Regions from separate parts of the Tessaracoccus sp. MC1627 genome, predicted to be linked through region 1. Evidence: predicted binding sites of a transcription regulator. Region 1 holds the regulator's gene; the other holds the start of a gene.
The links. Region 1 encodes LexA, which represses DNA repair genes until DNA is damaged. Its sites were predicted from a motif close to TCGAACANNTGTTCGA; they were not measured.
Positions count from the first base shown of each region.

Region 2: H5399_RS08095 (HNH endonuclease signature motif containing protein) is a predicted target of LexA. The motif match lies at 2,410-2,425, and genes of this name have one in related genera.

Region 1 is NZ_JACJGA010000008.1:136,885-141,717, forward strand. It holds gene H5399_RS15520 (vitamin B12-dependent ribonucleotide reductase) at 1-777, opposite strand, end outside; gene nrdR (transcriptional regulator NrdR) at 818-1,333, opposite strand; gene H5399_RS15530 (hypothetical protein) at 1,497-1,835, opposite strand; gene lexA (transcriptional repressor LexA) at 2,039-2,776, shown strand; gene H5399_RS15540 (ATP-dependent DNA helicase) at 2,793-4,703, opposite strand; gene hflX (GTPase HflX) at 4,771-4,833, opposite strand, start outside.
Region 2 is NZ_JACJGA010000003.1:28,142-32,974, forward strand. It holds gene H5399_RS08090 (winged helix-turn-helix domain-containing protein) at 1-910, shown strand, start outside; gene H5399_RS08095 (HNH endonuclease signature motif containing protein) at 1,020-2,396, opposite strand; gene H5399_RS08100 (DUF4143 domain-containing protein) at 2,667-3,920, shown strand; gene H5399_RS08105 (asparagine synthase-related protein) at 4,191-4,833, shown strand, end outside.

The sequences.
Region 1 (4,833 bases):
GTCCTCCTCGCGCGCCTTCGTCTCGACGAACTCGACGATGTCCGGGTGGTCCACGTCCAGGACCACCATCTTGGCGGCGCGCCGGGTGGCACCTCCAGACTTGATGGTGCCCGCCGAGGCGTCCGCGCCGCGCATGAACGACACCGGGCCGGAGGCTGTGCCTCCGGAGCTCAGCAGCTCCTTCGAGGAGCGGATGCGCGACAGGTTGAGCCCGGCGCCGGAGCCGCCCTTGAAGATGAAGCCCTCCTCCTTGTACCAGTTGAGGATGGAGTCCATCGAGTCATCGACGCTGAGGATGAAGCACGCGCTGACCTGCTGCGGCGAGGGGGTGCCGACGTTGAACCAGACGGGTGAGTTGAAGGAGAAGTACTGGTTGAGCAGCATCCAGGTGAGCTCGTGGCCGAAGATCTCGGCGTCCTCCTCCGTGGCGAAGTAGCCGAAGTCCTGACCCGCCTTGGCATAGGACGTGACCACCCTGTCGATCAGCGTGCGCAGGCTCTCCTCACGCTGAGGGGTGCCCAGCGCGCCACGGAAGTACTTGGTGGTGACGATGGTGGAGGCGTTGACGCTCCAGGAGGACGGGAACTCCACCGCGCGCTGCTCGAAGATGTTCTCCCCGGTCCGCCAGTTGGTCTGCACCACGTCACGGCGGTCCCACTCGACCTCGTCGTAGGGATGGACTCCCTTCTTGGTGAAGACCCGCTCGATGGTGAGTCCCTTGCGCGGCGCTGCGTCCTTGGTACGCGTGGCGCGTGCGGCTGTCGCGGTCATAGTCATTCCCCTCGGTTTCCTGATGTGTAGCGCTGGAAGATGTGTGTTAGCTGATGAGTGGCTGCTGTGCCGAGACGGGCCCGACCACCGCGGCGGCGCGGCTCAGATCCTTCTCGGCCGCGCTCAGGCGCAGCAGATCGATCTCGCGTTGGAAATCGTCCACGGAGTCATAGTTCTTGTAGACGCTGGCGAACCGGAGGTAGGCGACGGAGTCCAGCTCCTCGAGCGGGCCGAGGATGGCCACGCCGATCTGCTCGGCCGGGATCTCGGCCTGGCCGGACGCGCGCAGCGACTCCTCGACTCGTTGGGCCAGAGCCGCCAGCTGCGCGGCCGTCACCGGCCTGCCTTTGCACGCCTTGGAGACCCCCATGATGACCTTGTCCCGGTTGAAGGACTCGACCACACCGGAGCGCTTGACGACGGTGAGCACCAACTGCTCGACTGTGGTGAACTTGCGCTCACAGACGGGGCAGACCCGCCTCCGTCGGATGGCTGACCCGTCCTCGGTTGCGCGCGAATCAGACACCTTGGTGTCTGTGTTGCGGCAGAACGGGCAGTGCATGACAGGCGGGCCTTCCCTGGTGGACAGCGGAGGCCCTACCTTGCCATGCTGCAGCCGGAACCACAACTTATAGGGGAAAGACACCGCTGTAACTACTAGATGTAGGGACAGCCTAGATCGGGGTCCGCCGGAGGGCAAGGGCGAAACGCCGACGACTTCGCACCTATCGGGAGGCCGTCACATGCGCCCAGGCCGGATCCCCCGCGACGTAGTCCGTCGCCGGATCCACCTGGGCCATGCCCACGAACTGGGCGGCAGACAGGGTGAGCCCGACGGCGGCCAGGATACCGACGAACGCCACCTTCAACGCCAGCAACGGCGAGGCCGTGGCCGGGCGGGCCACCTGGCACGAGGAGACAGTGCCCACGCGGCCAGGCGCGGCGGGCCTCGCCGGGCGGGCCAGGGGTCCCGCGAGCTCTGGCCGGCCGGCCGGGGACACGGTGACCACGCGACGCGCGCCGGCATGAACGACCTTGAAGCTGACTGCTTGTGCTGCGGTCATGACAACCTCTTTCCTGACCTAGAACGCCTGTTCGAAATAAACCTTAGCGCCTCCACCGCCGGAATGAAACACTCGTTCTATCCGGCGTGTCGCGGGAGCGATAGATGCAGTCCACACGAGCCCACTGACACTTTTTTCCGGGTCCCTTCGCGACACGCGTCGACATTTCGAACACACGTTCTCGCGAGCGGTAGGCTGCCGGCATGGCTGAAGAGACGAAGCGCCCACGACGAGGCCGCCCCACCAACGCATCCATCGAGGCCGAGCTCGGCAACATCGCCTCCTTCCCGGACGGGCCGGAGGATGTCCACGGGCTGACGAAGCGCCAGGTGGCCATCCTGCAGGTCGTCAAGCAGTCCATCGAGGAGCTGGGCTATCCGCCGAGCATCCGCGAGGTGGCCGCCCGCGCAGGGCTGGCCTCCACCTCGAGCGTGACCTACCAGCTCCGTGTGCTGGAGGAGAAGGGCTTCCTCCGCCGGGATCCCAACCGTCCCCGCGCCGTCGTGGTCACGATGCCCGGCGAGCAGCATCAGCTGGACCCGGCGCAGTCCTACGACGACGTCCCGAAGTCCGTCGCGGTTCCCCTCATCGGCCGCATCGCCGCCGGCGGGCCCATCCTGGCCCAGCAACAGGTGGAGGACGTGTTCGCTCTCCCCCGGCAGCTGGTCGGCGAAGGCCAGGTGTTCCTCCTGGAGGTGCGCGGGGAGTCCATGATCGACGCCGCCATCTGCGACGGCGACTGGGTGGTGGTGCGGCAGCAGTCGGACGCCAACAACGGAGACATCGTCGCGGCCCTGCTGGACGACGAGGCCACCGTCAAGACCTTCAAGCGCAAGGACGGCCAGGTGTGGCTGCTGCCGCACAACCCGGACTACTCCCCCATCGACGGCACCCACGCCCTCATCATGGGCAAGGTGGTCGCGGTGATGCGCAAGCTCTGAGGGCCTGCTTCAGCGGCTACTCCGAGCCGCGGAGGCGCCGCAGCGCGCGGACCGCGATGTCGCCGTCGGTGGTCATCCAGAACCCAGGCAGCGAGGACTTGAGGTACTCGCCGTAGCGCTTCGTGACGAGGCGCGGATCGAGTACGGCCACCACGCCCCTGTCCTCCAGGCGGCGGATGAGCCGGCCGGACCCCTGCGCGAGCAGCAGCGCCGCGTGGGTGGCTGCCACCCTCATGAATCCGTTGCCCCCGGCATCGTCGACGGCCTTCTTCCGTGCCTGCATCAGCGGATCGTCTGGGCGCGGGAACGGGATCTTGTCGATGATGACCAGCTGGCAGGTCTCCCCCGGCACATCCACGCCCTGCCAGAGCGACATGGTGCCGAACAGGGAGGTCTTCGGGTCCTCGATGAAGGTGCGGGTCAGCTCGGAGAGCTGCGCATCCCCCTGACACAGCAGCGGCAGGTCCGGAAGCTCCCGGCGGCAGTACTCCGCGGCCTGCTCGGCTGCGCGGCGCGAGGAGAACAGCCCCAAGGTGCGCCCCTCGGCCGCCCACATCAGCTGCGCGATCTCGGCGAGCGTCTCAGGGCTCATCCCGTCTCTGCCCGGCGGGGGAAGCCGCTTGGCCACGTAAAGGATCCCCTGGCGGGCGTAGTCGAACGGCGACCCGACGTCCACCCCGCGCCACGCGAAGTTGTCTGCGGGCTCGGCTTCGCCGGTGAGCCTGTCGTTGTAGTTGAGCCCGACGGAGCTGGCCGCCGCCTCGAAGGAGCCCCCGAGCTCGAGGGTGGCTGAGGTGAGCACGGCCGTGGTCTCCCCGAAAACCTGGCTCCGCAGCAGCCCCGCGACATTCAACGGCGCCACGTAGGCGGCGCGGCCGAGGATGTCGGACTCCGTCACCCAGACGACGTCCTCCTCGCTGACCTTGGCGATCCGCTCCGCCACGTCGAAGATCTCCTTCACGGCAGACGATGCCTGGGTGCGTTCGGCGTCGTCGGTGACCTTCCCGAGCGCACTGACCACCTTGCGGGTGACGTCGCGCAGCTGCGCGGCGGCGAACGGCAGCGGCGCGGAGGCCGACAGGATGCGCGTCAGATCGGACTCGGCCAGGGCCTCGCGCAGCACGTCCGCCTGGTCCAGGAAGTCCACCCCGAGGTCGTCGTCGAGCCACGGGAGGGCGCGGCGGGCGGTGCGCTCCACGACGCTAGGGGTCAGTTCGTCTGTGGCGGCGGTGGTGATCCGACTGACCAGCTCGTGGGCCTCGTCGATGATCACAGCGGAGTGTTCCGGCAGCGCGGTGCCCCCGTGCATCGCGTTGATGGCCAGCAGCGCGTGGTTGGTGACCACCAACTGCGCGCTGCGGGCCTCCTCGCGGGAGGCCTCCACGAAACACTCCGAGCCGAAGGGGCACAGAGCCACCCCTAGGCACTCACGAGTGGGGATCGAGATCTGCGCCCAGCCCTTGGCGGTGTGCGACGGCGCGTCGTCACGATCCGCCAGGCCCTTCCGCTCAGCCTCCTCCTCCACCCATTCCCTCAGCGCCAGCACCTCGGCGCCAAGCCTGGAGACGTCGTCGGCCTTGCCCGCAGCCTCGGCCAGTGCGGAGCTGCCCAGCAGCGAGTCCTGTTCGGCCGAGCCGCCTGCCCGCGCCCGGTACAGGCAGGCGTAGTTGGTGCGCCCCTTGAGGATGGCGGCCTTGGGCCGGGTTCCCGTCACCTCCTCGACGGCGTCGAGAGCGGTGGGGATGTCCTTGCTGGCCAGCTGCGCCTGGAGCGCGAGGGTGGCGGTGGCGACGATGATGCGCTCGTCGGTGTCCACGCAGCGGGCGAGCGCCGGAGCGAGGTAGCCGAGCGACTTTCCGGTGCCCGTGCCCGCCTGCACCAGCAGGTGGACCCGGCCCTCCAGCGTGTCTGCCACCGCGTCCGCCATCGCCTGCTGGCCCGGGCGGGCCTCGCCGTGGATCTCCCCGACGGCCGCGGCCAGGATGAGGCCGTGATCAGTCACGGACGAAGGCCACCAGCTCGTCGGCCAGGTCCGGGCGGACGCGTGCCGTGATGAG
Region 2 (4,833 bases), on a different contig from region 1:
CTCGGACTGGCCGCTGTGGCACTGGCACCGCACCGCCCCGAAGCGCCCCGGCTTCGAGAACTGGGCCAGTGAACACCGGCCCCTGATCGCCGACGTCCTGGCCGAGTTCGCCGACCGCGGCCCGCTGCGCATCCGCGATCTGGACCATCCGGAGAACGTGTCGCTCGGCGGCGGCTGGTGGAACAAGAACGACGTCCACTGGGCCGCGCAGTGCCTGTTCCACACCGGCGAGCTGGTCACCGTCGGCCGCCAACGCTTCGAGCGCGTCCTCGCTCCGGCCACCACCACACTCCCACCCCTGGCCCTCGAACCCATGCCCAAGCAGGACGCCGTCCGCGAGCTGATCCGCCGCGCCGCCGTCGCGCACGGGGTGGCCACCCTGGAGGACCTGGCCGACCACCCGCGCCTCAAGACCGCAACCGCCCGCCAGGCCGTCGACGACCTCACCGCCGACGGCATCCTCGAGCCCGTCACCGTCGACGGCTGGGCGAAGCCCGCCTGGATGCCCGCGGGCCAGCGCGTCCCCAGACGGGTCGAGGCGGTGGCGCTGCTCAGCCCGTTCGACCCGCTGGTCTGGTTCCGCCCCCGCGCGGAGCGGCTGTTCGATTTCCACTACCGCATCTCCATCTACACGCCCAAGGAGCAGCGCGAGCACGGCTACTACGTGCTGCCGGTGCTCCTCGACGACCAGATCGTGGCCCGCGTGGACCTCAAGAGCGACCGCAAGGCGGGCGTCCTGCGCGTCCAGCACGCCCACATCGAGCCCGCCCAGCAGGGGAGGATCGACGAGGTGGCCAGCCGGGTCGCGCCCCTCCTGTCCGAGGCCGCCCAGTGGCAGGGGCTGTCGGACGTCGCGGTCACGGGCCCCGGCACCCTAGCCCCCGCCCTGGCAAGACTTACAGTTGGCTGAGGCGCCGCGCAGCGGCCTCGAAGCCTCGGAAACTCAGACGGACACGGTCACCTGTCGAGGTTTCGAGGCCCGGGCCCGGCCTGCTGTCCGCGCCGAGGCGCGCCACAACCTACGGGCGTCGCGGATCCCGGCCAGGTCGTCGGCCGTTGCCGTTCAAGTAGAGCTGCATCCGTTTCGTCGGTGCGATGACTGGTTTCCGGGTGACCGGGTCGAAGGTGATGGTCCATTGGTCCGCGGTGTCGTTGAAGCGCTGCGGTTCGACCACCGCGTGGTGGTGTGCGCAGAGGAGGACCATGTTCCCCAGCGACGTGGGCCCGCCGAGGTACCAGGGGACCACATGATGGGCTTCGCAGGCGATGGCCGGGGTGGTGCAGTTGGGGAAGATGCAGCCGCCGTCGCGAATGGTCAACCCCTTGCGGAGGCCGGGGGTGACGAGCCGCTCGGTGAGCCCGAGGTCCAGCACCTCGGACCTGCCGCCGAGCACCACGGGGGTGAGGTCTGCGTCGCAGCACAGCCTGCGCAGGTCCCCGGGCGCGACCACCGCGCCGGAGGCCAACACACCGACGGCCTCGGCGCGCTCGCGTAGGTCTGACTCCTGGATGGTGACGACGATCCGGGGCCGGTCTCCGGCCACCGTCGGCGCCCCGCGATGCTGGGAGACCATCACCGTGAACGCGTCCGCCCGGCGCTGCTCGGGGGTGCGGCCCTGATCCGCCGCCGCGTGATCGCGCAGCGCCTGCGGGCCGGGGCGCAGCGAACGGACACCAGTGAGCCGATCCCGCGCCGCCCGTCGATCGGCCTGCACGTAGGCCTCGACGGTGGCGATCAGCGGCGCCGCGTCCACGGCCGGCAGCGACCCGCGGAACCAGACAGAGCCGTCGCCGTCGTCGCCATAGCTGAACGACCGCTTCGCCTTCGCTCGCCGCGCCTGCGCCTCCACGTCTGCCACGCGCTGCTCCGCTGTGGGCAGCTGCTCCGGCGCGACCTCCGCCAGCACCACCGGTGCCAGCTTCGACAACTCCCGCGGGGTGGTGCTCCCGGCCCTGCCGAGAAACACCTCCTCCGCCCGCTGCAGCTGCTCTGGGCTCAAGGTGGCCGGCAGCTGCGCCATGCCCTTCGTGATGGCCATGGCGTGCGCGGGCGACACGTCGCCGTCGAGCGCGGCCTGCCGGACCTGGGAATGCGCCGCCACATCGCTCGCCCGGAACACCTGCGCGGCCGCTTCTCTGGTATCGCGCTGCTCACTCACCGCGAGGAAGGACGTCAAGGGGGTGCCTGCCGCCCTCATGGACGCCTGCGCCCGGTTGGCCTCGTCTGTCAGCACGTGGGCCAGCGACTCAAGCCGCTCCGACAGCCTCCGTGCCCGCTGCATCAGCTGGAGCCTGGCTGGCGCATCAAGCGCCGCCCGCTCGGCGTGATCAACCAGCGACAGCGTGGATTCAAGCGCGGTCAGCGCCTGGTCCGTGGTGAGCCGCCGTTGGTGCATGGCTCCATTTTAATCGAACAGATGTCCCGGTCCAAGCCGCACAGCACGACTGTTACCCGATCGTGATAATCGCACAAGTGGGCTGCTGGTGGTCTGGGCTCACCCGAGGCAATGGGAGTGACAAGGACCTCTCTCCTTCCCGCACCCCTGGCCACGGTGTGACTCCAGCGTCCTGCACTACGCAGACTGTCAACGATAAGTCCTGCAAAGTGTCAACGATAAGTCCTGCAAAGTGTAAACTCTCGTCATGCAACCCAGATCGGAGGCATTGTGGATTACCTCCCCCGAATCCTCGACGACCTTCTGAAGAAGCGGCTTCACTCCGCCGGCGCGGTCCTCATCGAGGGGCCGAAGGCCTGCGGCAAGACGCGCACCGCCGAGCGGGCGGCCGCCAGTGCCGTCTACCTGGACCGCGATGAAGCAGCTATCCGTGCGCTGGACGTTGACCCTGGACTCGTACTGGGCGGACCTTCGCCGCGATTGGTCGACGAATGGCAGCTGGATGGCACCCGCTTGTGGAATCACGTGCGGGCTGAGGTGGACCGGCGAGGGAAGCCCGGGCAGTTCATCCTCACCGGGTCGGCTGTGCCGAATGACGACGTGCGCCGCCACTCCGGCGCGGGGCGTTTCGCGCGTCTCGTGATGCGTCCGCTCACCCTCTTCGAGTCGTCCGATTCCACGGGCGCCATGTCCCTCCGCGCGCTGCTCGCCGGCGAGCGACCCACGTCGCCTTCCGACACTGTCACCCCTCAGCACGCCGCAGAGCTCATCGTCCGGGGCGGGTGGCCCATCAACCTCGGCTTGTCGGTCCAGGATGCGGCCGCGGCCAACCGCGACTATCTGCGCACCGTCGCCGAAGTGGACCTTCGACAGATCGCGGGACCTCGGCGAGACCCGGCTCGAGTACTGCGGTTCATCCAGGCGCTCGCCCGGAACACTGCGATGGAACACGTGGTGACCAAGTTGTCGGCGGAGGCTGATGGCCCAGACATCTCGCTCTCGCGTCCCTCGGCGCACGAGTACCAGGATGCACTGGCCAGGCTCATGCTCCTGGAGGTCCAGCCGGCCTGGTCCACGCACCTGCGATCGCGGGCGAGGCTGCGTGAAAGGGCACGCACGCATCTCGTCGACCCGTCTCTCGCTGCCGCCGCACTCGACGCCAGCCCTGCGAAGCTCCTCCGCGATCTCAACACTCTGGGCTTGCTGTTCGAGTCCCTCGCGGTCCGCGATGTGCGCGTTTACGCCGAGGCCGCGGACGCTTCCATATACCACTACAGAGACTCTGACGCGCTTGAGGTCGACATCATCGTCGAGTCCAGGGATGGGACCTGGGGTGCGTTCGAGGTGAAGCTGGGTCCGGGGCAGGTGGACCGGGCGGCTGCATCGCTGTTGAGCTTCGCTGCGAAGGTCGACACAGTGAAGGCGGGGGAGCCGGCCGTGCTAGGGGTGATCACCGCCGGCGGCTACGGCTACACCAGGCCCGACGGGGTGGTCGCCATCCCGATCGGCGCGCTGGGCCCCTGATCGACCAGCAGCCAGCCCTCGCCACGCGGCACGCCCGCTCATCCCTCCTCTGACCGCGAACGTCTATTCCCTCTCACACCCCGCCTGGGTTAGGGTGCTCGATGAGTCAAGAAGCCGGCTCACCGCCCGCGGTCAGGGTGGCCGCTTCTGCGACCCTTCCTCGCCGCGACATGTCAGGGGAGCCGACGAGTGTCTCCCCACCTGCTGGAAGGTGAGACCGATGCGCTTTGATGGTTCAGACCGAAAACCCCCCGCGCCACACCCGGCGCCATGAGCGGCCTCGCGGGGGCCGTGACCCTCGGGCGAGGGGTGCGGCCGGACGTCGACACGGTGAGCCGGATGCTGGAGGCCCTGGAGGGTCGACGGTGGGGGCCGCGGCGGATCTGGGGCGACGGGCACGCGATCCTGGCCTACCGCTTTACCGGAACCCCGGACTGCGACGATCTGCAGCCCGTGGTCGACGTCCCCTCCGGTGTGGCGATCGTGGTCGACGCGCATCTCGGCAACCGCGAGAAGCTCCGCCGACAGCTGGGCGCCACCCGCGACGGCGACGCCCACCTGATCCTGGCCGCCTACGCCCGCTGGGGTGATGACTTCGTCGAGCACCTGGACGGCGAGTTCGCGGTGGTGCTCGTGGACCGGACCAAGCGGAAGGTGCTGCTGGCCCGGGACGCCCTGGGCGTGAAGCCGCTGTATGTGGCCGACACCGCCGGCGGCCTGCTGTTCGCCTCGACGCTGCCGGCGGTGCTGGCGGCCGGGGGACTGGACACGTCGATCGATCCGGAGGCGTTGCATCACTACCTGAGCCGGAGCTCGGTGGTTCCCGCGCCGCGGACCATCGTGAAGGGGGTCCGCAAGCTGCCGCCCGCGACCCTGCGGGTCATCGACGCCGACGGCACCCGGGACCGCGTCT